Regions from separate parts of the Pseudomonas morbosilactucae genome, predicted to be linked through region 3. Evidence: predicted binding sites of a transcription regulator. Region 3 holds the regulator's gene; each other region holds the start of a gene.
The links. Region 3 encodes sigma-54, which starts transcription at its own class of promoters, with help from an activator protein. Its sites were predicted from a motif close to ANTGGCATNNANNTTGCTNT; they were not measured.

Region 1 (8,082 bases), on a different contig from region 3:
GGCGTCCTTGCGCATCGAGCACCTGATTCCCGCCGACCCCGCCACCTGGCAGGCCATGACCACCGCCCATGAACGGCTGCTGGCCGAGGCGCCCGGGGACGCCTGAGCCCGCGTCGTTGCGCCCTCAGTAAACGTCCCGCAGGTAGCGCTTCTGTTCACTCAGGGTGCGCCAGTAGTCGGTGGCGTCTTCACTGCTCAAGCCACCGTGCTGCTGGGCCACCTGGCGCAGGGCCTGGTCGACGTCCCGGGCCATGCAGCTGGCGTCGCCACAGATGTACAACTGGGCGCCGTCCTGCAGCCAGCGCCAGAGCTCGGCGCCCTGTTCGCGGATGCGGTCCTGGACATAAATCTTCTCGGCCTGGTCGCGGGAGAACGCCAGGCTCAGTTCACTGAGCAAGCCATCGCGCTGCATGCCTTGCAGTTCGTCGCGGTAGTAGAAGTCGCTGGCAGCGTGCTGTTCACCGAAGAACAACCAGTTGCGCCCCTGGTCGCCCCGAGCCCGGCGTTCTTGCAGAAAGGCGCGGAACGGCGCAATGCCGGTGCCGGGCCCGATCATGATCATCGGGCGGTCGCCATCGGCGGGCACCCGGAAGTGCTTGGACGCTTGCAGGAAGACCGGCACGTCGCCATCGGCGGCGCGGTCGGCGAGGAAGGTCGAGGACACGCCCTTGCGTTGGCCATAACGCACGGCCGCCACGGTCAGATGCACCTGCTCGGGGTGCAGCTTGGCGCTGGAGGCGATGGAATACAGGCGCGGTTGCAGGCGCTTGAGGGCCTCCAGCCACTCACCGGCGCTGCAGTCGATGGGGTGCTCTTGCAGCACATCGGCCAGTTGCTTGCCCCACAGCCAGTGCTTGAGCTGCTGTTTGTCCGGGTTGTTCAGCAGCGCCCCCAGTTCCGGGTTACGGCTGTGTTGGGCGATAAAGCGCAGGGTGTCCGGGCTGGGCCGGGCGATCTCGTAGTGTTCGCCCAGGGCCTGGGCCAGGGGCATCTCGCCGTGGCGCTCCAGGGTCACCGGAGCCTGGGCATCCAGGCCGGTCAGGTGCAGAACTTCCTCCACCAGTTGCGGGCAGTTGCGCGGCCATACGCCGAGAGCATCGCCGGCCTCGTAGTGCAGGCCTGAGCCCGCCAGGTCAAGGGCGAAGAGGCGGGTTTCCTTGTTCGAACCCGGGCCGTTGAGGGGCTGGTTGTGCAGCAGGCGCGCGGCGAAGGGCCGGGTCTTGCTCGGGGCTTCAAGGGGGCTGGCCTGGGTGCTGGCGGCTTCTACCTTGACCGCGGTTTTAACGTCGAGGGCAGCGCCAGGCCTGGGCGTACTCAAGGCCTGTTGCAAGGCCAGCAGCCAGCCTTCGGCCGGGGCTTCGAATTCGGTGTCGCAGTCCACCCGTTCCAGCAGCCGCGTAGCGCCCAGGGCCTGCAAACGCTGGTCAAGCTGACGCCCGTGGCGGCAGAACTGGTCGTAGTTGGGGTCGCCCAGGGCCAGCACGGCAAAGCGCATGGACTCCAGGCGGGTCTCGGCGGTGTTGAGGCTGTCCCAGAAGCCCTGGCCATTGTCCGGTGGGTCGCCGTCGCCAAAGGTGCTGCTGATCAGGGCCAGGTTCTGAGTGCTGGCCAATCGGCTCGGCGGGAAATCGGCCATGGCGCTGACGTCCACGGCCAGGCCGTTGTCCCGCAGGCGCTTGGCAAAACGTTCGGCCAGGGCTTCGGCGTTGCCGGTCTGCGAGGCCCAGAGCAGGGTCAGGTGCGGGGCGTCATTGGCCGGCTCGGGCAGGGTTGCTGCGGCCGAGGTGGCAGGGGCCCCTTGGCTGTGGCTGAACAGCCCGCCCAGCAGGCCGTCCAGCCACAGTCGCGTGGTGCCGGCCAGGGGCGCGCTGGCAGGCAGGGTGGGCACACCGGCGCCGGGCTGGGCGGTGCTGGTGTGCAGGCCGCTGAGGAAGCCGGCGAGGTAGATGCGCTCGTTGTCATTCAAGCTGGGCGCCGCCACGGCGCGAATACCGGCGAGTTCGGCGAAGGCCTCGATGCGCGACATGCTGCGGTCCTCGGGTAACAAAGAAGAAGGGCTGGGCGCGCCACCGGCCTGGTCGAGAAAGTGGTGCTCGATCAGCGCCACTTTCTGCAGGGCCACCGCGCAGAATTTGAATTCCGGCTGCAGGGACACGGGGTCCACGGCGTCGTGGGTCACGGCGTTGATGGCCAACTGTTCGCCAAACACATCGTTCCAGTGGAACGGCGCAAAGCAGTTGCCGGCCAGCACACGGTCGCTGACCCGCGCCGGCAACACGGCGCGGCCGCGTCGGGAGCGAATTTCCACCGAGTCGCCGTCACTCAGGCCCAGGCGCGTGGCGTCCTGGGGGTGCAGTTCAACGAAGGGCCCGGGGTTGAGTTTGTTCAGGGTGGCGACCTTGCCGGTCTTGGTCAGGGTGTGCCACTGGTGTTGCAGGCGCCCGGTGTTGAGCACCATCGGAAAGTCGTCATCGGGCATCTCCGCCGGGTCCATGTGCGGGCGGGGGAAGAACAGCCCCTTGCCATGTTCGGTGGGGAACACGATCGCCGGGCGGCTGCCGTCGGCCGCCACCTTGAGGGTCTGGCTGAGGCCATCGTTGAGGTAGCGCATGGGGTTGCGGTTCGGCCCGTCGGCCTTGGCGCAGGGCCATTGCAGCGGGCTCTGGCGCAGGCGCTCGTAGCTGGCACCGCGCAGGTCGTAGCCGGTCTTGGGGTTCCAGGCGCGCTTGATCTCTTCGAACACCTCGGCACTGGAGGCGTAGCTGAAGGCCTCGGCAAAGCCCATCTCGCAGGCCACCCGGGCGATGATCTGCCAGTCCGGCAGGCTTTCTCCCGGGGGCTCCACAGCCTTCTGCATCAGGGTCAGGTTACGTTCGGAGTTGATCATCACCCCCTCGGCTTCGGCCCACAGTGCGCCGGGCAGGAGGATGTCGGCGTAGCGGTTGGTCTCGGTGTCGAGGAAGGCGTCCTGGGTAATCACCAACTCCGCTCGTTGCAGGCCCTCGATCACGGTCTGGCGATTGGGCACGCTGGCCACCGGGTTGGTGCAGATGATCCAGCACGCCTTGATTTGCCCGGCGGCCATGTCTTCGAACATCGCCACGGTGCCGCTGCCGCCGTCCCGGGGCAGGCTGTCGGCGGGGATTTGCCACAGGTCTTCGATAAAGGCGCGGTCGCTGTCCACCAGCGCCGAGCGTTGCCCGGGCAGGCCGGGGCCCATGTAGCCCATCTCGCGGCCGCCCATGGCGTTGGGTTGCCCGGTCAGGGAAAACGGCCCGCTGCCGGGGCGGCAGATGGCGCCGGTGGCCAGGTGCAGGTTGCACAGGGCGTTGGTGTTCCAGGTGCCGTGGGTGCTCTGGTTCAGGCCCATGGTCCAGCAGCTCATCCACTCGGCGGCTTCGCCGATCTGCTGGGCGGCCAGGCGGATATCGGCTTCGGCCAGCCCGGTGATGGCGGCGACGCTGGCCGGGTCGTAGTCGTCGAGAAACGCCGGCATGGCCTCCCAACCCTGGGTGAAGGCGGCGATAAAGGTCGGGTCGGTGTGGCCGTTTTTCAGCAACAGGTGCAGCAGGCCATTGAGCAGGGCCAGGTCGGTGCCGGGCTTGATTTGCAGGAACAGGCTGGCCTTGTCGGCGGTGGCGCTGCGCCGGGGGTCGACGACAATCAGCCTGGCCCCGGCCTTGACCCGATCCATCATCCGCAGGAACAGGATCGGGTGACAGTCGGCCATGTTCGCGCCGATCACGAAGAACAGCTCGGCGCGCTCGAAGTCCTCGTAGGAACCCGGCGGGCCGTCGGCGCCCAGGGACAGTTTGTAGCCGCTGCCGGCGCTGGCCATGCACAGCCGCGAGTTGGACTCGATGTGGGGCGTGCGGACAAACCCCTTGGCCAGTTTGTTGACCAGGTATTGGGCCTCCAGGGACATCTGCCCGGACACATAGAAGGCCAGGGCGCTGGGGCCGTGGGCGTCAAGGAGGGCCCGCAGGCGCTGGGCGGTTTCGCTGATGGCCTGGTCCATGCCCAAGCGCGCCGGATCGCGCTGGCGTTCCTGGCGCAGGTAGGCACTGTCCATCCGGCCGGATTCGGCGATGGCCTGGCCGCTGGTGTTGCCCTTGGTGCACAGGCGTCCGAAGTTGCTCGGGTGCTGGGGATCGCCGGCGACCTTGATCACCCGGTTCTGCTCCACCGTCATGACGATGCCGCAGCCCACGCCGCAATAAGGGCAGACGCTACGCACGCTGTTAGTTGCCATCCTCGTCCCTCGAAAAATCCTGCTCGCGGCTCAACCGCCGAAAACAAAAAAGGCGCCCTGTAGCCCTCCCTTGAAGATCCAGGGGGGTACACGGCGCCTTTGTCGTTGGTCGGCAGTCTGCGTTGATTGCCTATCGAGGGGTTCCTAGCAAAGCCCGCGCCAGAACCGTTGGCGGCGGCCCTGACTGGCCCTGGCGCCGCGCCGGCCGGGCTTTGCGTGGGCCAACGCCGGCATGGGCGAAGGCGTTCGGGGCAGGGGCGTCCTGCACTTTTATAAAGCGCCCGGGGGGCTGGCCTGCACCAAGCCAAGGCAATTGACAGCGAGTGGGGAAGGGGCGCGGCAGGGCCTGGTGACGGCTGGGATTTGCCCCCGGTGATTCGCTGCAGGCCACGTGATTCGTGCCTTTGAAGGGAGGTTTTGGGTGCGCGTCGAGGGGTGGTTGAGGCCGGCCTGGCACAAAGGCTGCAAGACCGGGATCAGGTCCACCCAGAACGCATTCGAGTGGACAGCCCCGTCGGTCAACGAAGATCGATCGACCCGAAGGTCTTGGGGCAGTAACGGTGGATCAGGCACAGAGGCCCGGTTGCACACCGCAAAAGAACAGGCAAAGGCGCCTGGAACCGCAAGGTTTCAGGCGCTTTTTTTTTGCTTTTTTAAACCGTGATTGGCTTTGACCGGGTGCTATTTATGAACGCCACTGTTGCCCCTTTGAACAAGTTGCAAACCCTGATCGTGATCGGTAACGGCATGGTCGGCCACCACTGCGTCGAACAACTGATCGAGCGTGGCGCCCTGGACCACTACCGGATTCACGTGTTCAGCGAAGAGCCGATGCGTGCCTACGACCGCGTGCACCTGTCCGAATATTTCACTGGCCGTGACGCCGAGTCCCTGGCCCTGGGCGAAGCTTCGTTGTACCAGCGCCCGGGTGTGACCCTGCACCTGGGGGTGCCGGTGCTGGAGATCGACCGCGTGCGGCATGAAGTGATCACCGCCGCCGGCTGCTTCAACTACCACAAGCTGGTGCTGGCCACCGGGTCCTATCCATTCGTGCCGCCGATCGAAGGCGCCGAGGGCGATTCGCGCCTGGTGTATCGCACCCTGGAAGACCTCGACGGCATTCGCAAAGCCGCCGCCAATGCCCGACGTGGCGTGGTGGTGGGCGGCGGCCTGCTGGGCCTGGAGGCGGCCAACGCCCTGAAGTCCCTGGGCCTGGAAGCCCACGTGGTGGAATTCGCCCCGCGCCTGATGCCGGTGCAGCTGGACGAGCAGGGCGGCCTGGCCCTCAAGGCGCAGATCGAACGCCTGGGCGTCGGCGTGCACCTGTCCCGTGGCACCCAGTCGATCTGCCCGGGTGAGGAGTACCGCTACCGGATGAATTTCGGCAACGACGAGTACCTGGAAACCGACCTGGTGCTGTTCTCCGCCGGCATCCGTCCGCAAGACGCCCTGGCTCGCCAGTGCGCCCTGGAACTGGGCCCGCGTGGTGGCGTGGCGGTGGACGACGCCTGTCTGACCAGCGACCCGGACATCTACGCCATCGGCGAATGCGCGGCCTGGAACGGCAGCATCTTCGGCCTGGTGGCCCCGGGTTACCAGATGGCCCGCGGCGTCGCCGCGAGCCTGTGCCGCCAGGACGCCGAACCCTTCCAGGGCGCGGACATGTCCACCAAACTCAAGCTTTTGGGGGTGGATGTAGGCTCCATCGGCGACGCCCACGGCAACACTCCGGGCTCGCGCAGCTACCAGTTCATCGACCAGACCAGCGCCAGTTACCGGCGCCTGGTGGTGGACGCCGAAGGCAAGCGCGTGCTCGGTGCGGTGCTGGTGGGCGACAACAGCTACTACGACACCCTGCTGCAATACATGCAGAACGGCATCACCCTGCCGGCCGACGCGGCGGGCCTGATCCTGCCCAGCTCCAGCGGCGCACCGACCCTGGGCCCGGGCGCCTTGCCGGATTCGGCCACGGTCTGCTCGTGCCACAACGTCACCAAGGGCGCCATCTGCTCGGCCATCGACGGCGGCTGCAGCGACCTCGGTCAACTCAAGTCGAGCACCAAGGCCTGCACCGGTTGCGGCGGTTGCGCGGCCTTGCTCAAGCAGGTGTTCGAGCATGAACTGATCGCCCGTGGTGTCAGCGTCGACAAGAGCCTGTGCGAGCACTTCGCCTACACCCGCCAGGAGCTTTATGCCCTGGTTCGGGTCGAGGGTGTGACCAGTTTCGACGAAATGCTGGCCAAGCACGGCCGTGGCCACACCGGCTGCGACATCTGTAAGCCGGCGGTGGGCTCGATCCTCGCCTCGTGCTGGAACCAGCCGATCATGGACGCGTCCCTGGTGCCGTTGCAGGACACCAACGACACCTTTATGGCCAACATGCAGAAGAACGGCACCTACTCGGTGGTGCCGCGCATCGCCGGGGGTGAAATCACCGCCGACAAGCTGATCGTGATCGGCCAGGTGGCGAAGAAATACGACCTCTACACCAAGATCACCGGCGGCCAGCGCATCGACTTGTTTGGTGCCCAACTGCATCAGTTGCCGGATATCTGGGCCGAGCTGATTGCCGCCGGTTTCGAGACCGGCCACGCCTACGGCAAATCCACCCGTACGGTGAAGTCCTGCGTGGGTAGCACCTGGTGCCGCTATGGCGTGCAGGACAGCGTGGCCATGGCGCTGTTGATCGAGGACCGTTACAAGGGCCTGCGCTCGCCGCACAAACTCAAGTTCGCGGTTTCCGGCTGCACCCGTGAGTGCGCCGAGGCGCAAAGCAAGGACGTCGGGGTGATCGCCACCGAAAAGGGCTGGAACCTCTACATCAGCGGCAACGGTGGCATGCGCCCGCGCCACGCCGAGCTGTTCGCCACGGACCTGGATGATGCCACCCTGATCCGCTACATCGACCGCTTCCTGATGTTCTACATCCGCACCGCCGACAAGCTGCAGCGCACCTCGGTGTGGCGTGAAAGCCTGGAGGGCGGCCTGGATTACCTCAAGGCGGTGATCATTGACGACAGCCTGGGCCTGGGGGCCGAGCTGGAAGCGCAGATGCAACTGGTGGTCAACCGCTACGAATGCGAGTGGGCCAACGCCCTCAAGGACCCGGAAAAACTCAAGCGCTTCCGGACCTTCGTCAACGATCAACGCCCCGACCCGGACATTCATTTTGTCCAGGAGCGCGGCCAACGGCGTCCGGTGATGGCCGCTGAACTCAACCTGATTCCCGTCGTCGAGGAGGTGCTCTGATGAGCCAGTCCAATAGCCAACGCGTCAATTCCATCCAGCCGCAGCACTGGCAGCGCCTGTGCGGCCAGCAGGACCTGGTCAGCAACTCCGGGGTGGTGGCCTGGTTCGAGGGCGCCCAGGTGGCGCTGTTCTACCTGCCGGACGCCGAGGGCCAGCAGCTCTTTGGCCTGGACAACCACGACCCGCAGTCGGGGGCCAACGTGATTGGCCGCGGGCTGCTGGGGTCGATCAAGGGTGAGTTGGTGATCGCCTCGCCCCTGTACAAGCAGCACTTCTGCCTGGCCGACGGGCGTTGCCTGGAAGACCCGGAGCAACGCCTGCGGGTGTGGCCGGTGCGCCTGAATGGCCAGGACGTGGAAATCGCCGCCGCCTAAGGCCGGCGTTTTGAACTTCCCCGGGCGCTGTGCGGTGGTGCAGCGCCCGAGGGAATTGGTAGAGATCTTGCTGTAGAGAATTTCAAATGCGTGGCCTGTAGGCCGGTATTGATCAGGGAGCATTTGAAATGGCCACATTGAGTACCGCACAACGTATCGCCCTGGGTTTTGCCATCGCCCCGGTGGCGTTGCTGGGCATGGGCCTGT
Region 2 (8,082 bases), on a different contig from region 3:
CCGCCATTGGACAGGGCTTCTCCCGGCATTCGTACATTCAATGTGCCGCTGCGCGCCGAAATCACCACCTGATCGCCCTTGCGCACCACCTCGGCCTGTTCCAGATGAACCAGGGTGATGAGTTGGTCGGCGACCATTGGTCGGACAAGTTTTTGCCCGATGGCCTGGTCCACCGAGGTCAAGTAGCCCTGGCTGATCAGGCTGATGTCCCGTTCGCGCAGGGCGACGTCATCGGGCTCGACGATGCCGGCACGTTTAAGGGGGCGGGTGGTGGTGACCACTTCGCGAAACAATTTGACCTGGGCCGGCACGAACACCGTCCATGGCGAAGCGCCTTCGCAGCGCACTTTGACCGTCACCCGGCCCAACGGCTGCGCCGGGCTTTCCAGGGTCGCTGTCAATTCCTTGTCACACGCCGGCATGTGCATGCGCGGGTCTAGCTGGTTGACTTGGATTTCGTAGCGTCCTGGCGTTTGACTGGTTGCCAGGTAGTCTTCTACGGTGAATTCAAGAAACCCTTGAGTGACGCCGATAAGGACATCAGGCAAGGTGAGCGAGTCAGCAACGGCAGGGCTGCCAAGGTTGAAACAGGCCAATGCCGACAGCCCGCAAAGCAATTTGCGGTAGTTTGATGTCAGGCGTCGGAAAAATGTCGTTTTTGCGTTCATAACCGTTAAAAAGCAAGCCCCGTGCCGTTTAGCAATGAGCGTGCGTCGGATCTTAAAGTCTTGGGGAGTCTGGGCATGGCTGGTGTAATGGATTCGGTAAACCAGCGCACGCAATTGGTAGGGCAGAATCGCCTGGAGCTGCTGCTGTTCCGTCTGGATGGCCAGCAGCTCTACGGGATCAACGTATTCAAGGTTCGCGAGGTGTTGCAATGCCCGAAGCTGACCTTGATGCCCAAATCCAGTCCTGTGGTGTGCGGTGTCGCGAATATTCGAGGAGCAACCATTCCGATCCTGGACCTGGCGATGGCCACGGGTTCCGGTGGGTTGAAGGACCTGAGCAATCCGTTCGTGATCATCACTGAGTACAACACCAAGACCCAGGGGTTTCTGGTGCGCTCGGTGGAACGCATTGTCAACATGAACTGGGAGGAGATCCATCCGCCGCCCAAGGGCACCGGACGCGATCACTACCTGACGGCGGTGACCCGGGTTGACAATCAGTTGGTGGAAATCATCGACGTCGAGAAGGTGCTGGCGGAAGTGGCGCCGACCTCGGAATCGATTTCCCTTGGCGTGGTCGATGTCGAGACCCAGAACAAGGCCGTGTCCTTGCGAGTGCTCACGGTCGACGACTCGTCGGTGGCGCGCAAGCAGGTCACCCGTTGCTTGCAGACGGTGGGCGTAGAAGTCGTGGCGCTGAACGACGGCCGGCAGGCCCTGGACTACCTGCGCAAGTTGGTGGATGAGGGCAAGCGGCCGGAAGAAGAGTTTTTGATGATGATCTCCGACATTGAAATGCCGGAGATGGACGGTTACACACTCACGGCCGAGATACGCAGCGACCCACGCATGCAAAAGCTGCACATCATCCTGCATACTTCGTTGTCAGGTGTATTCAATCAGGCCATGGTGAAGAAAGTCGGAGCCGATGACTTCCTCGCCAAATTCCGTCCTGATGACCTGGCATCCCGGGTAGTCGACCGGATCAAAGCAGCAGATATCAGCTAGGGGCATCGGCCCCTGGCGAACATACGATTTAAGAGGCGGCATCATTGTCTACGGGTAATTTGGATTTCGAACAGTTCCGGGTCTTCCTGGAAAAAGCCTGTGGGATCTTGCTGGGTGAGAACAAGCAATATCTGGTCTCGAGCCGTCTCAACAAACTGATGGAACAGCAAGGCATCAAGTCCTTGGGTGAGTTGGTGCAGCGTATCCAGACGCAGCCGCGCAGTGGTTTGCGTGAGCAGGTGGTGGATGCCATGACCACCAACGAAACCCTGTGGTTTCGTGATACCTATCCCTTCGAAGTGTTGAAGAACAAGGTCCTGCCGGAGGCCATCAAGGCCAGCCCGGGCCAGCGCTTGCGCATCTGGTCGGCGGCCTGTTCGTCGGGGCAGGAACCCTATTCCCTGTCCATGTCGATCGACGAGTTCGAACGGACCAACATGGGGCAGTTGAAGGGCGGGGTGCAGATTGTCGCCACGGACCTGTCCGGCACCATGTTGAACAACTGCAAGACCGGGGAGTACGACAGCCTGGCCATCGGCCGTGGTTTGTCGCCCGAGCGCTTGCAGCGTTACTTCGACCCGAAGGGGCCTGGCCGCTGGGTGGTCAAGGCGCCGATCAAGAGTCGGGTGGAGTTCCGCTCGTTCAACCTGCTGGACAGCTATGCCAGCCTGGGCAAGTTCGACATCGTGTTCTGTCGCAACGTGCTGATCTACTTCTCCGCCGAGGTGAAGAAGGACATCCTGCTGCGCATCCACAGCACCTTGAAGCCGGGCGGCTATCTGTTCCTGGGGGCTTCGGAAGCCCTCAACGGCTTGCCGGATCATTATCAGATGGTGCAATGCAGCCCTGGGATCATCTACCAGGCGAAGTGAGTTTTGCCGGGTAGCAGGTTGCATCCTTGAAAGGAGGTCTTCGGACCTCCTTTTTCATGGGCGTCATTCTTGTGTCTCCAAACGTCGGTTATGGCCGTTCTGTTGCCGCTTTGCCGCCGATTCGCGGAAATCCATTGCCGCTTTTCTGGCATTGCCGCCTTGCCGCCGGGCGCAAAGCCTTGATTTACGGGGTTTGGCTACTTGGCACGAGGCTTGCTATATCCAGATTACGAAAAATCAGGTCACCCAAAGGTTTCCCGACATGAGCATCAGCTTCGATAAAGCGCTCGGTATCCACGAAGAGGCTCTTGGCTTTCGCGCCAAGCGTGCCGAAGTCCTGGCCAACAACATCGCCAACGCCGACACCCCGAACTACAAGGCTCGGGATCTGGATTTCTCCGCCGTGCTCGCCGAGCAGAACGAGAAAGTCAAGAACGGCACCTTTGCCTTGAACATGACCAACAGCCGTCATATCGAGGCCGAAGGCATGGGCAATGGTGATGAGTCCCTGCTGTATCGCACGCCGATGCAGCCGTCGATCGACCAGAACACGGTGGACGCCCAGCTTGAGCAATCGAGCTACGCGGAGAACGCGGTCAACTTCCAGGCCAGCTTCACCCTGCTCAACAGCAAATTCAAAGGGCTGGTTTCAGCCCTGCGCGGAGAGTAATTCATGTCCCTTGCCAGTGTTTTCAATATCGCCGGTAGCGGCATGAGTGCCCAGACCACTCGCTTGAACACCGTCGCCAGTAACATCGCCAACGCCGAGACCGTCTCGTCGAGCATCGACCAGACCTACCGCGCTCGCCACCCGGTGTTCGCCACCATGTTCCAGGGTGCCCAGAGCGGCGGCAGCAACTCGCTGTTCCAGAACCAGGACGCTGCCGGCCAGGGTGTACAGGTGCTGGGTGTGGTCGAGGACGACAGCAATCTCGAAGCCCGCTACGAGCCAAACCATCCGTCTGCGGATGCCAAGGGTTACGTCTACTACCCCAACGTCAACGTGGTGGAAGAAATGGCCGACATGATTTCCGCCAGCCGTTCGTTCCAGACCAATGCGGAAATGATGAACACCGCCAAGACCATGATGCAGAAGGTCCTGACCCTCGGGCAGTGATAAGGGGCGACTCAGATGAGCATTACGGATACCACCAGCGGCTTGACCCTGAACCAGATTCTGGCGAACTCGTCGGTCACCACCACCAGCAGCAGCGCCGATGGCATTGCTGCGGCCACCAACAGCGCCACGGGCAGCAAGTCCCTGGGCAAGGACGCGTTCCTGCAACTGTTGGTGACCCAGCTGAAAAACCAGAACCCGCTGGACCCTCAGGACAACAGCGCATTCGTTTCGCAGTTGGCCCAGTTCAGTAGCCTGGAAGGCATCACTACCCTGAACGACTCGGTGACGGCGATTGCCGGCAACTACAAGTCGACCCAGGCCCTGCAGGCTTCGTCCCTGGTCGGGCGTTCGGTGATCGTGCAAACCGCCACCACCCAGGTCGACACCACCAAGAGCATGACCGGCACCATCGCCGTGCCGACCGGCGTGTCCGGGATCAAAGTGACCATCACCGACAAAGACGGCAACGCGGTGAAAACCATCGACATGGGCAGCCAGTCCTCCGGTTCCGCCAGCTTTGTCTGGGACGGCACCAAGACCGACGGCACCAAGGCGGATCCGGGCAATTACACCTTCAAGGCCAGCACCACCATCGATGGCACGGCGACCGACCTGGTCACCAACCTGCCGGCGACGGTCAACAGCGTCACCATCAGCCAGACCGGCGGTGAGTTGATGCTCAACCTGGCAGGCCAGAGCAGCGCTGTTGCCCTGTCCAAAGTACAGACCATTGGTATCTAGAGCCGACTAACCGGCACAAGGAGTGGAATATGTCTTTCAATATCGGCCTTAGCGGTCTCTATGCTGCCAACAAGCAACTGGACGTGACTGGCAACAACATCGCCAACGTCGCCACCACCGGCTTCAAATCCTCCCGTGCGGAATTCGCCGACGTCTACTCAGCCACCAAACTGGGCAGCGGCAGCAAAGTCATCGGCAACGGCGTACGCCTGGCCAACGTTTCCCAGCAGTTCAACCAGGGTGACGTAAACAACACCGGCAACGTGCTGGACATGGGTATCCAGGGCCAGGGCTTCTTTGTCATGAGTGACAACGGCTCCCTGACCTACACCCGTGCCGGTACCTTCAAGACCGACAAAGACGGCTACATCACCAACAGCGATGGCACTGCGCGTCTGCAAGGCTATGGCGTGGACGCCAACGGCAAGATCATCAACGGCGTGCTGACCGACCTGCGCATCGACACCTCGAACCTGGCGCCAAAAGCGACCACCACGATTTCGTCGACCATCAACCTCAACTCCAGTGCGGATGAGATTGATACCAGTCCTGTATTGCCGGCGACCTACACCTTCGATCCGACCAATACCGCTACTTACACCAAGTCGTTCAGTACCCCGATCTATGACAGCCAGGGCAACCAGCACACCATGGATCAGTACATGATCAAGTCGGGTCCCAACACCTGGCAGACCTACACCCTGATCGATGGTCGCAACCCGGACGGCACGGCCTTTACCATGGCCAATCAGTCGCCGATGACCATGAACTTCAACTCGTCGGGCAAGTTGGTTTCGATTGATCCTCCGGTGGCCCCAGCCGTTTCTCCGTACGCTGTGGACGGCACCAAGATCACCTTGGCGGCGGGCGACTGGACCCCAGGTACCGTGACCAACGGCGTATTCACCCCTAACGGTTCGACCGGTGCGACCGCGGGTATTGCCATCCAGATGAGCAACACCACCTCGTTCAACGCCGACACCGCGCGTTCGATCCCGGCTCAGGACGGTTACGCCACAGGTCAGATCACCAACCTGACCATCGACGGCAGCGGCGTGTTGCTGGCCAACTTCAGCAACAGCCAGACCAAGGCGATCGGCCAGATCTCCCTGGCCAGCTTCACCAACGAACAAGGCCTGCAGCCAGTAGGCGGCACCAGCTGGAAAGAAACCTTCGCTTCGGGTATCCCGGGCTACGACGCGCCACAAACCGGCACCTTGGGTTCGGTAGTGTCCAACTCCCTGGAAGAGTCCAACGTCAACCTGACCAACGAGCTGGTGGACCTGATCAAGGCCCAGAGCAACTACCAGGCCAACGCCAAGACCATCTCCACCCAGAGCACCATCATGCAGACCATCATTCAGATGACCTGATGCAGGTGGGCTGATCCTTCAGCCACGCTGGTTGTAAAAAGCCCCGCAGGTTCGCGCCTGCGGGGCTTTTTTTTTGCGTCGGCATCGGCGGCCGGCTCGACGATGGACTGAAGCACCCTGGGACGAATGCGGTTTGGCCAGCGCCTGATGGCGTATTGTCATCTTCGGCGTCTACAGTGCTGGCACCCGCCACCCATGAACGTGCCTGCATGAACCTTTTTCTTGATGCCCTACCGATGTTGATCTGTGGCATGACCTTCGCCTGGGTCTGCCTGGGCTAGCCCCTGTGTGGCCTCAGGGCTCGAACTCCACGCTCAATGCCCGGCCGACGCTGCGCCCCAGGTCATCAGTGACGCGCAACTGATAACTGCCCGAGCGGGGCGGCCGCCAGTTCAGGCTGGCCTGGGGCGGGCCCTGGCCGATCAGGGTCTGGTCGGCAAACCAGTACAGGCGACGCGCGTCGCTGCCGGCGTTGGCGCTCAGGGCGATGCTTTCTTCCGGTCGCGACAGGCGCAAGTGGTAGGTCACCTGAGTCAGCGGTGAGCGGATTTGCGGTGCTTCGTTCTGATCGCCCAGGCCTTCGGGCTGGCAGGCCTGGGGCACATTGGGCACCGGGCGTCGTGGCAGGCCGGCGGCGCGAAACAGCCGGCGCAGATCGCTGGGCCAGAACTCGAACACTTCCTCGCGGGTGTACTGCGGCTCGAAGGGCGGGCAGGCGGCCTTGCCGGTGCGGGTGTCGATCAGCACCGGGCGATGCAGGCTCGACACGCGGATCGGTGACACGCCGGGGATGTACCAGGTCTTGCGGGTTTGCGGGCACCAGCGGTTGGGCAGCTCGCCCGAGGCGCTGCAGACCTGGATCCGGGTCAGCCCGGACGGCGGCTTGTCTGCGCGTTCGGCGACATTGGGCAAGGCCAGCGGCAGGGCGTCGGCGATCCTGAAGAACAGCGGTGCGGCGGTCTTGGCACCAATGAACTGCGGGTTGGGCCGGCCATCGAAATTACCCACCCACACCACCAGTACGTAAGGCCCGACCAGGCCGGCGCTCCAGGCGTCATGAAAGCCCCAGGAGGTTCCGGTCTTCCAGGCCGTGCGCCAGTGCCGCCCGCGAGGGTCGGCCGGCAGTCCGTCCGGGCGCGGGTTGTGGCGCAACATGTCGCGCACCATAAAGCTGGCTTGTGGGCTGAGCAGGGCATCGCCGCTGCCGGTCGGCTGCTGGCTCAGGTAGCGCAGCGGGCGCAAGTGGCCGTCGCCCGCCAGCATCAAGTACAGGCGCGCCAATTCTTCCATGCTCATTTCACCGCCGCCCAGGGCCAGGGCGAGGCCGTAATGCCCCGGTGCGCGCAGGCCCTTGACCCCCGAGCGTTGCAGCAGGTCGTACAAGGTCGGGGTTTTCAGCTGGCTGGCCAGCCACACCGCCGGGATGTTGCGACTGCGGATGAGCGCATCCCGCGCGTTCAGCGGGCCGATGAAACTGCCGTCGAAGTTCTCCGGCTGGAAATAACCGAAGTGGCTCGGCATGTCCTTGAGGATGCTCATGGGGTGGATCAGCCCCTGATCGATCGCCAACCCGTAGAGAAATGGCTTGAGGGTCGAGCCCGGTGACCGCCGTGCCAGCACCCCATTGACCTGACCCTGGATCGGCCGCGAAAAGTAATCGGCCGAACCGACCAGGGCTTTGACGCTCTGGTCGCGAGTGTCGAGCAGGATGGCAGTAGCGTTTTCCACCCCCAGCTCGCGCTTCTCGCCGATATAGCCCTGGATCAGCCGCTCCAGCAGGCGTTGCAGGGGCAGGTTGAGGGTGCTGTGCAGTTCATTCCCGGCATGGGCAGCCAGCAGTTGTTCACTCAGGTGCGGGGCGAGAAACGGCAGTTGCTGGCGGCTACGGGCCTCCAGGGGTAACGCCAGCAGGCTCTGGTTGCGTGGGTCATCCGGATAGGCCTCGCGCCAGGCATCCATCAGGCGCAATCGCGCCTGTTGCAGGTCGTCGGTGAAGGCGGCACGGCGAGTGGGTTGCTGGGGAATCACTGCCAGGGCTAGGGCTTGCGACAATGACAACTGATCCGCCGGTTTGCCGAAGTAGATGCGGCTGGCGGCTTCGGCGCCCTCGATATTGCCGCCCATGGGCGCCAGGTTCAGGTAGGCCTCGAGGATGTCGTGCTTGCTGTAGCGCGCCTCCAGCCACAGGGCGAGGGCCATCTGTTGCAGCTTGCCGGGTACGCGTCGGGTGTTGAGGTCATACAGGCGCCGCGCCAGTTGCATGCTCAGGGTCGAGCCGCCCTGGCGCAGGCCACCGCTGT
Region 3 (8,082 bases):
ATCGAACAGGTCACTGCGCGACAGCGCGGGCAGGTTCTGCCCGTTGACCCACACTTCGCCGGCGCTGGGCCGCAATTGCGCGCCCATCAGCCGCAGCAGCGTGGTTTTCCCGCAGCCGGAAGGCCCCATGATGCCGGTGACCTTGCCCCGCTGAATACGGATATCGACATTATTGAAGATGCTGCGCGCACCGCGCTTGAAGGACAGCCCCTTCAGCTCGACCGCGTAGGCGTTATCGGCACTCATCTAAACTCCTTGCGATGCAGCCTTTCACTCGGACGCTTGGCTCCCTGCCGGGAGTACATCCTCAGGGCAGGCCGAACTGGCGGCGAACTATATCACTGCTGATACGGAGCGCCCAAGGCCGAAGCCGAGGCCGTTCAGGTCGAGGACAGGCGATTCAGCGCTTTCCCTAGCCCGACGCAACAAAGCCTGACGAACTTGCGTGAGGGATTTGTTCATTACCGCTATAATCGCCGCCTTTTCATCGGGCTATACGATTTCAGACATGAGCCAATCCAGCGACCTGATTCAATCAGCACAACGCACCATCCGCCTCGAAATTCAGGCCGTAGAAGGCTTGCTGCCCCATATCGACGCAGATTTCGTACGCGCTTGCGAGATGATTCTGGCCAGCAAGGGCCGAGTGGTCGTGGTCGGCATGGGCAAGTCCGGGCACATCGGCAACAAGATTGCCGCCACCCTGGCCAGCACCGGCACCACGGCATTTTTTGTCCACCCAGCCGAAGCCAGCCACGGCGACATGGGCATGATCACCCGGGATGACGTGATCCTGGCGCTGTCCAACTCCGGCTCCACCAACGAAATCGTCACCCTGCTGCCGCTGATCAAACGCCTGGGCATCCAGCTGATCAGCATCACCGGCAACCCGAACTCGCCGCTGGCCAAGGCCGCCGAGGTCAACCTCAACGTGCACGTCGAGACCGAGGCCTGCCCGCTGAACCTGGCACCAACCTCCTCGACCACCGCCGCCCTGGTAATGGGTGATGCCCTGGCCGTGGCCCTGCTGGAAGCCCGTGGCTTCACCGCCGAAGACTTCGCCTTCTCGCACCCAGGTGGCGCGCTGGGCCGTCGCCTGCTGCTGAAAGTCGAGAACGTGATGCACGAAGGCGCCGAACTGCCGAACGTGCAGCGCGGCACCCTGCTTAAAGACGCGCTCATGGAAATGACTCGTAAAGGTTTGGGCATGACCGTGGTCCTCGAAGCCGATGGCCGCCTGGCCGGGATCTTCACCGACGGTGACTTGCGCCGGACCCTGGACCGCGCCATCAACATCCATGAAGCCAGCATCGATGACGTCATGACCCCTCACGGCAAGACCGCCCGCGCCGACATGCTCGCGGCCGAAGCCCTGAAAATCATGGAAGATCACAAAATCAGCGCCCTGGTGGTGGTGGACAAGGATGACCGCCCCATCGGCGCCTTGAACATGCACGACCTGCTGCGCGCGGGAGTCATGTAATGAGCGACGATCTGCTGCAACGTGGCAAACACATCAAACTGGCGGTGTTCGACGTCGACGGCGTGCTCACCGATGGCCGCCTGTACTTTCTCGAAGACGGCAGCGAATTCAAGACCTTCAACACCCTGGATGGCCAAGGCATCAAGATGCTGATGGCCGCCGGCGTGCAGACGGCAATCATCAGCGGGCGCAAGACCCCGGTGGTCGAGCGCCGCGCCAAGAACCTGGGGATTCCCCACCTGTATCAGGGCCGCGAGGATAAATTGGTGGTCCTGGACGAGCTTCTCGGCCAACTCAACCTAAGCTACGAACAGGTCGCGTACCTGGGTGACGATCTGCCGGACCTGCCCGTGATCCGTCGCGTCGGCCTGGGCATGGCTGTGGCCAATGCGGCCAGCTTCGTCCGCGAGCACGCCCACGGCATCACCCAGGCCCGGGGCGGCGAAGGCGCCGCACGTGAGTTCTGCGAATTGATCCTGCGTGCCCAAGGCAGCCTCGATGCGGCCAACGCCGCTTACTTATAGAGCCCCTTATGCTGAGCAAAAAGATTCGCAACATCCTGATTTTCGGGGTCATCGCCGCTTTGTTCGCGGCCGTGGGCTACTGGAACATCAGCCCGGAACGTTTTCTCGACAAGCCTGTGGCCCAGGTCGACGAAAGCGCCATCGACTATTACGTGATCAACGCCCGCAGCGTGCAGTACCTGCCCGACGGCAAGATGCAGTACGAAATGACCTCGGACAAGGTCGAGCACGTCAAGACCACCGAAGTCACCCTGCTGACCAAGCCTGACCTGCAGATGTACCGCGGCACCACCTTCCCCTGGCACGTCCAGAGCGAGCGTGGCGAGGTCAACCCGGACGGCACCCAGGTCGAGCTGATCGATTCGGTACGGGTTGCCCGCAAAGACGACAAGAATCGCAACCTGCTGATCACCACCAGCCGGATGACAGTATTCCCGCAGAAGCAATATGCGCAGACCGAGCAAGCCGTTAGAATCGACGGCGCCGGCGGCGTGACGACTGCCAAGGGAATGAAAGCGTATTTGAAAGACGGCAGGATGAACCTGCTATCGAACGTAAGAGGACAGTATGAGGCTCGTTAAAACCCTCCCTATTTTGCTCAGTCTGGGCGCAGCACTGGGAAGCGTGAGCGCCTGGGCTCTGCCGAACGATAGCCAGCAACCCATCCGCATCCAGGCCGATGACGCGCAACTGGATGACAAACAAGGCATCGCCACCTACAAGGGTGACGTGATCATTACCCAAGGTTCGATGAAGATCACCGGCAACACCGTGACCATCACCCGCGCCAACTCGGGCGAGATCGACGTGGTGACCTCGGTGGGCAACCTGGCCTACTTCGAGCAACTGCAGAAAGCCACCGACCAGAAACCGGTCCAGGCCTACGCAGTGACCATCCAGTACCACGCCCAGCAGAACCGCATCGTGCTGATCGACAAAGCCAAGGTCATCAATGACGGCAACACCACCGAAGGCGAGAAAATCGTCTACGACACCGTCAAGCAGGTCGCCAATGCCGGCCGCGCCAATGGCAGCTCGGTAACCGCGCCACGTCCGCGGATCGACATGGTGATCCAGCCGAAAAAGAAAACTGAAGAGCAGAAGGCCCAGTAATGGCAACTCTGAAAGCTCAGCATCTGGCCAAGAGCTACAAGAGCCGTCAGGTCGTGCGTGACGTCAGCCTGTCCATCGACAGCGGCCAGATCGTCGGCCTGCTCGGTCCCAACGGCGCCGGCAAGACCACCTGCTTCTACATGATCGTCGGCCTGGTCCAGGCGGATCAGGGCCGGGTCATGATCGACGACCTGGATGTCAGCCACCAACCCATGCACGGCCGCGCCCGTGCCGGTATCGGTTATCTGCCCCAGGAAGCCTCGATCTTTCGCAAGCTGTCGGTGGCCGACAACATCATGGCCATCCTCGAGACCCGCAAGGAACTCGACAAGGCCGGTCGGCGCAAAGAGCTGGAGAGCCTGCTGCAGGAATTCCACATCAACCACATCCGCGACAACCTGGGCATGAGCCTGTCCGGTGGTGAACGCCGCCGTGTGGAAATTGCTCGCGCCCTGGCTACCGCACCAAAGTTCATCCTGCTGGACGAACCCTTCGCCGGTGTCGACCCGATCTCGGTCGGCGACATCAAGCAGATCATTCATCACCTCAAGGCCAAGGGCATTGGTGTGCTGATCACCGACCATAACGTCCGTGAAACCCTGGATATCTGCGAAACCGCTTACATCGTCAACGACGGCCAGCTGATTGCCGAAGGCGACTCCGAGACCATCCTGGCCAATGAATTGGTCAAGGAAGTCTACCTGGGCCATGAGTTCCGCCTGTAAGCACTGAGGTGTTTGGCCAGTCGCCGGGGCGCCGCAAGCAATAAAATCCTGCAATTTTTATTGTTACAGCGCTCTAGGCAAACACTTCAGTTTCAGGCATATAATTTGCTTATGTTTGGCGCCTCGGCGCCCTGTAGTGGATGGCGCATGTGCGCCGGCGAATAAGGTGTTAAGCCCCTGCCATGAAACCATCGCTAGTCCTGAGAATGGGCCAGCAGCTGACGATGACACCGCAGCTGCAACAGGCCATCCGCCTGCTCCAATTGTCGACCCTGGACCTGCAACAGGAAATCCAGGAGGCCCTGGAGTCCAATCCGATGCTCGAACGCCAGGAAGAAGGCGACGACTTCGATAACAGCGACCCATTGGCCGACAACGCCGAGCAGAAACCCAACACCGACATCCAGGAACCCTCCTACCAGGAAACCGCCCCCACGGTGGACAACCTCGAGGAAGGCGAATGGAACGAGCGCATCCCCAACGAGCTGCCCGTCGACACTGCCTGGGAAGACGTCTACCAGACCAGCGCCAGCAGCCTGCCGAGCAACGATGACGACGAGTGGGACTTCACCACCCGTACCTCCGCCGGCGAAAGCCTGCAGAGCCATCTGCTCTGGCAATTGAACCTGGCCCCGATGTCGGACACCGATCGCCTGATCGCCGTGACCCTGATCGATTGCATCAACAATCAGGGCTACCTGGATGAAACCCTCGAGGAGATCCTCGACGCCTTCGATCCGGAACTGGACATCGAACTGGACGAGATCGAAGCCGTCCTGCACCGCATCCAGCAATTCGAACCGGCCGGCATCGGCGCCCGCAACCTAGGCGAATGCCTGCTCCTGCAATTGCGTCAACTGCCGGCCAAGACCCCATGGCTGGCCGAAGCCCAGCGCCTGGTCACCGACTACATTGACCTGCTGGGCAGCCGCGACTACAGCCAACTGATGCGGCGCATGAAGCTCAAGGAAGACGAGCTGCGCCAAGTCATCGAACTGGTACAGAGCCTCAACCCGCGCCCGGGCTCGCAAATCGAGTCCAGCGAAGCCGAATACGTTGTGCCCGACGTTATTGTGCGCAAGGACAACGAGCGCTGGCTGGTAGAGCTCAATCAGGAATCCGTACCGCGCCTGCGAGTGAATGCGCAATACGCTGGTTTTGTCCGCCGCGCCGACACCAGCGCCGACAACACCTTCATGCGCAACCAACTGCAGGAAGCGCGCTGGTTCATCAAGAGCCTGCAAAGCCGCAACGAAACCCTGATGAAGGTCGCCACCCAGATCGTCGAACACCAGCGGGGCTTCCTCGAGTACGGTGACGAAGCGATGAAGCCGTTGGTCCTGCACGATATCGCTGAGGCGGTGGGCATGCACGAATCGACCATTTCCCGGGTGACCACGCAAAAATTCATGCATACCCCACGGGGCATATATGAACTGAAATACTTTTTCTCCAGCCACGTCAGCACCTCCGAAGGCGGCGAATGCTCGTCCACGGCGATCCGCGCGATCATCAAAAAACTGGTCGCTGCGGAAAATCAGAAAAAGCCGTTGAGTGACAGCAAGATCGCTGGTTTACTGGAGGCACAAGGCATTCAGGTAGCCCGTCGTACCGTCGCCAAGTACCGCGAATCCCTTGGGATCGCGCCTTCCAGCGAACGGAAGCGGTTGATGTAGTCGCCGGGCTAGCCACAGCGTTCCAGGGTGTGTTCGAAAGCAACCGAGCAGCAATCAGGCAAGGATGATTTCGGACACAACCTAAGTGGCAGGCAACCCAGCCTGCCGCCTTATGCACTGGCAACGAAGGAGAAGCTGTATGCAAGTCAACATCAGTGGACACCAACTGGAAGTGACCGAACCCCTGCGCGCTTATATCGGCGAAAAACTCGACCGACTGGAGCGCCACTTTGACAAGATTACCAATGTGCAGGTAACGATGGCTGTCGAGAAACTGAAACAGAAAATCGAAGCCACGCTGCACATCCACGGTGGGGAGGTTGTCGCCAATGCAGAACATGACGATATGTATGCTGCGATTGACCTGCTCACGGACAAGCTCGACCGCCAACTGAAAAAGCATAAGGAAAAGCAACTCCACCTTCTCCAAGGCACGGGTCGCTAACACTCCCCTCCCATGATCCGACTTGAAAGCATCCTGACCCCCGGCCGTTCCCTCGTGAACGTGCCGGGCGGCAGTAAAAAACGCGCCCTCGAACAAATTGCCAACCTGATCAGCCGCGAAGTGCCTGATCTGGAGATGCAGGATGTCTTCGAGAGCCTGATTGCCCGTGAAAAACTCGGTTCTACGGGTTTTGGCAACGGCATCGCTATTCCTCACTGCCGTCTAAAAGGGTGCGCGTCGCCTATCAGCGCCTTGATGCACCTGGACGCCCCTATCGATTTCGACGCCATTGATGGCGCTCCGGTCGACCTGCTGTTCGTATTGCTGGTCCCGGAAGCGGCCACCGATGCTCACTTGGAACTGCTCCGGCAGATCGCCAGCATGCTGGATCGCAAGGAAGTGCGTGACCGGCTGCGCAGCGCCTCCAGCAATGAAGCCCTGTATCAGGTTGTCCTGGACGAACAGAACGGTCACTAGCCATGCGTTTGATCATCGTCAGCGGCCGTTCCGGCTCGGGTAAAAGCACCGCCCTCGATGTTCTTGAGGACCACGGTTACTACTGCATCGACAACTTGCCCGCCGGGTTGCTGCCCGAACTGGCCGAGCGTGCGTTGATCCACACCGAGCTGGCACAACCGCTGGTGGCGGTGTCCATTGACGCACGCAACCTGCCCAGCCACTTGTCGCGCTTCCCCGAGCTCCTGGAAGAAGTCCGTGCCCGGCACATCCAGTGCGATGTGCTGTACCTGGACGCCGACGAGGAAACCCTGCTCAAGCGCTTCTCGGAAACCCGCCGGCGCCATCCGCTCAGCAGCGCTAATCGCTCCCTGGCGGAGGCCATTCACGACGAAACCCAATTGCTCGGGCCGATCGTCGATCTGGCCGACCTCAAGGTCAACACCACCAACCTGAACCTGTACCAACTGCGCGACACCATCAAGTTGCGCCTGTTGAACCAGCCTGAACCGGGCACGGCGTTCCTGGTGGAGTCCTTCGGGTTCAAACGCGGGATGCCGGTGGATGCGGACCTGGTATTCGATGTGCGCTGCCTGCCCAACCCCTATTGGAAACCCGAGCTGCGCGACCAGTCGGGGCTGGATCAACCGGTTGCCGAGTACCTGGCGGCACAGCCGGATGTCGAGGAGATGTTCCAGGACATCTCCAGCTACCTGCTCAAGTGGTTGCCGCGCTTCGCTGCCAGCAACCGCGCCTACGTCACTATTGCCATTGGCTGCACGGGCGGGCATCACCGCTCCGTCTACCTGACCGAACGCCTGGGTCAGGTGCTGCAACAATCCCTGAAGAACGTCCAGGTTCGCCACCGCGACCTTAGCTGAAAGGATCTACCCCGCGATGCCTGCTCTGGAAATTGAAATCATCAACAAACTGGGCTTGCATGCCCGTGCTTCAGCCAAATTCGTCGGCGTTGCCGGTCAGTTTCCTTGCCAGATCAGAGCGGGCAGAACCCCGGAATCCATGGTCGACGGCAAAAGCATCATGGCCATGATGATGCTGGCCGCCGGCAAGGGCACCAAGATTCATTTGAAAACCGAAGGCGAGCAGGAGCAGGAAGCGCTGGATGCGCTGGTGGCACTGATCAACAATTATTTCGACGAAGGCGAGTAAAGGCGACAGGGCAAGCCTGCCGCCAGGCACTCAAGCGAGTGCCGTATCCATCACCATCATCAGACAAAAGCCGATGCACAGCCCAAGGCTGGCGAGTTTTTCATTGCCGTTGCGTCGCGACTCCGGAATCACTTCCTGAGTCACCACCAAGAGCATCGCCCCCGCCGCCAAGGCCAAGCCCAAGGGCAACAACAGCTCGGCAAGGCTGACCAGCCAGGCACAGAGCAGGGCGAAGACCGGCTCAACCAGGCCGGACGCCGCACCGATCAGGAACGCCCTGACCCGCGACATCCCCGCCCCTGCCAACACCAACGCGATCACCAGCCCCTCTGGCACATCCTGCAGGGCAATGCCCATGGCCAGGCTGTCAGCGTCGGCCATACCGCCACCGGCCGACACCCCCACCGCCATGCCTTCGGGAATGTTGTGGGCGATGATCGCAAACACAAACAGCCAGATACGCGGCGGAATCAACGGGTGCTGCGGCGTG

Region 1: a site for sigma-54 is predicted at 4,885-4,904, ahead of nirB (nitrite reductase large subunit NirB). Genes of this name have one in related genera too.
Region 2: a site for sigma-54 is predicted at 2,749-2,768, ahead of flgB (flagellar basal body rod protein FlgB). Genes of this name have one in related genera too.

The regions. Positions count from the first base shown of each region.
Region 1 covers NZ_JALQCX010000057.1:25,767-33,848, forward strand. The annotation lists gene M1B35_RS26440 (helix-turn-helix domain-containing protein) at 1-106, shown strand, start outside; gene M1B35_RS26445 (bifunctional nitrate reductase/sulfite reductase flavoprotein subunit alpha) at 125-4,252, opposite strand; gene nirB (nitrite reductase large subunit NirB) at 4,940-7,501, shown strand; gene nirD (nitrite reductase small subunit NirD) at 7,501-7,875, shown strand; gene M1B35_RS26460 (methyl-accepting chemotaxis protein) at 8,004-8,082, shown strand, end outside.
Region 2 covers NZ_JALQCX010000011.1:349,855-357,936, reverse strand. The annotation lists gene flgA (flagellar basal body P-ring formation chaperone FlgA) at 1-668, opposite strand, end outside; gene M1B35_RS08230 (chemotaxis protein CheV) at 744-1,676, shown strand; gene cheR (protein-glutamate O-methyltransferase CheR) at 1,721-2,548, shown strand; gene flgB (flagellar basal body rod protein FlgB) at 2,811-3,218, shown strand; gene flgC (flagellar basal body rod protein FlgC) at 3,222-3,665, shown strand; gene flgD (flagellar hook assembly protein FlgD) at 3,681-4,409, shown strand; gene flgE (flagellar hook protein FlgE) at 4,439-5,782, shown strand; gene pbpC (penicillin-binding protein 1C) at 6,077-8,082, opposite strand, start outside.
Region 3 covers NZ_JALQCX010000037.1:70,553-78,634, forward strand. The annotation lists gene M1B35_RS20125 (ATP-binding cassette domain-containing protein) at 1-246, opposite strand, end outside; gene M1B35_RS20130 (KpsF/GutQ family sugar-phosphate isomerase) at 509-1,483, shown strand; gene M1B35_RS20135 (KdsC family phosphatase) at 1,483-2,007, shown strand; gene lptC (LPS export ABC transporter periplasmic protein LptC) at 2,016-2,588, shown strand; gene lptA (lipopolysaccharide transport periplasmic protein LptA) at 2,575-3,120, shown strand; gene lptB (LPS export ABC transporter ATP-binding protein) at 3,120-3,845, shown strand; gene M1B35_RS20155 (RNA polymerase factor sigma-54) at 4,028-5,521, shown strand; gene hpf (ribosome hibernation-promoting factor, HPF/YfiA family) at 5,661-5,966, shown strand; gene ptsN (PTS IIA-like nitrogen regulatory protein PtsN) at 5,979-6,443, shown strand; gene rapZ (RNase adapter RapZ) at 6,446-7,303, shown strand; gene M1B35_RS20175 (HPr family phosphocarrier protein) at 7,320-7,592, shown strand; gene M1B35_RS20180 (ZIP family metal transporter) at 7,623-8,082, opposite strand, start outside.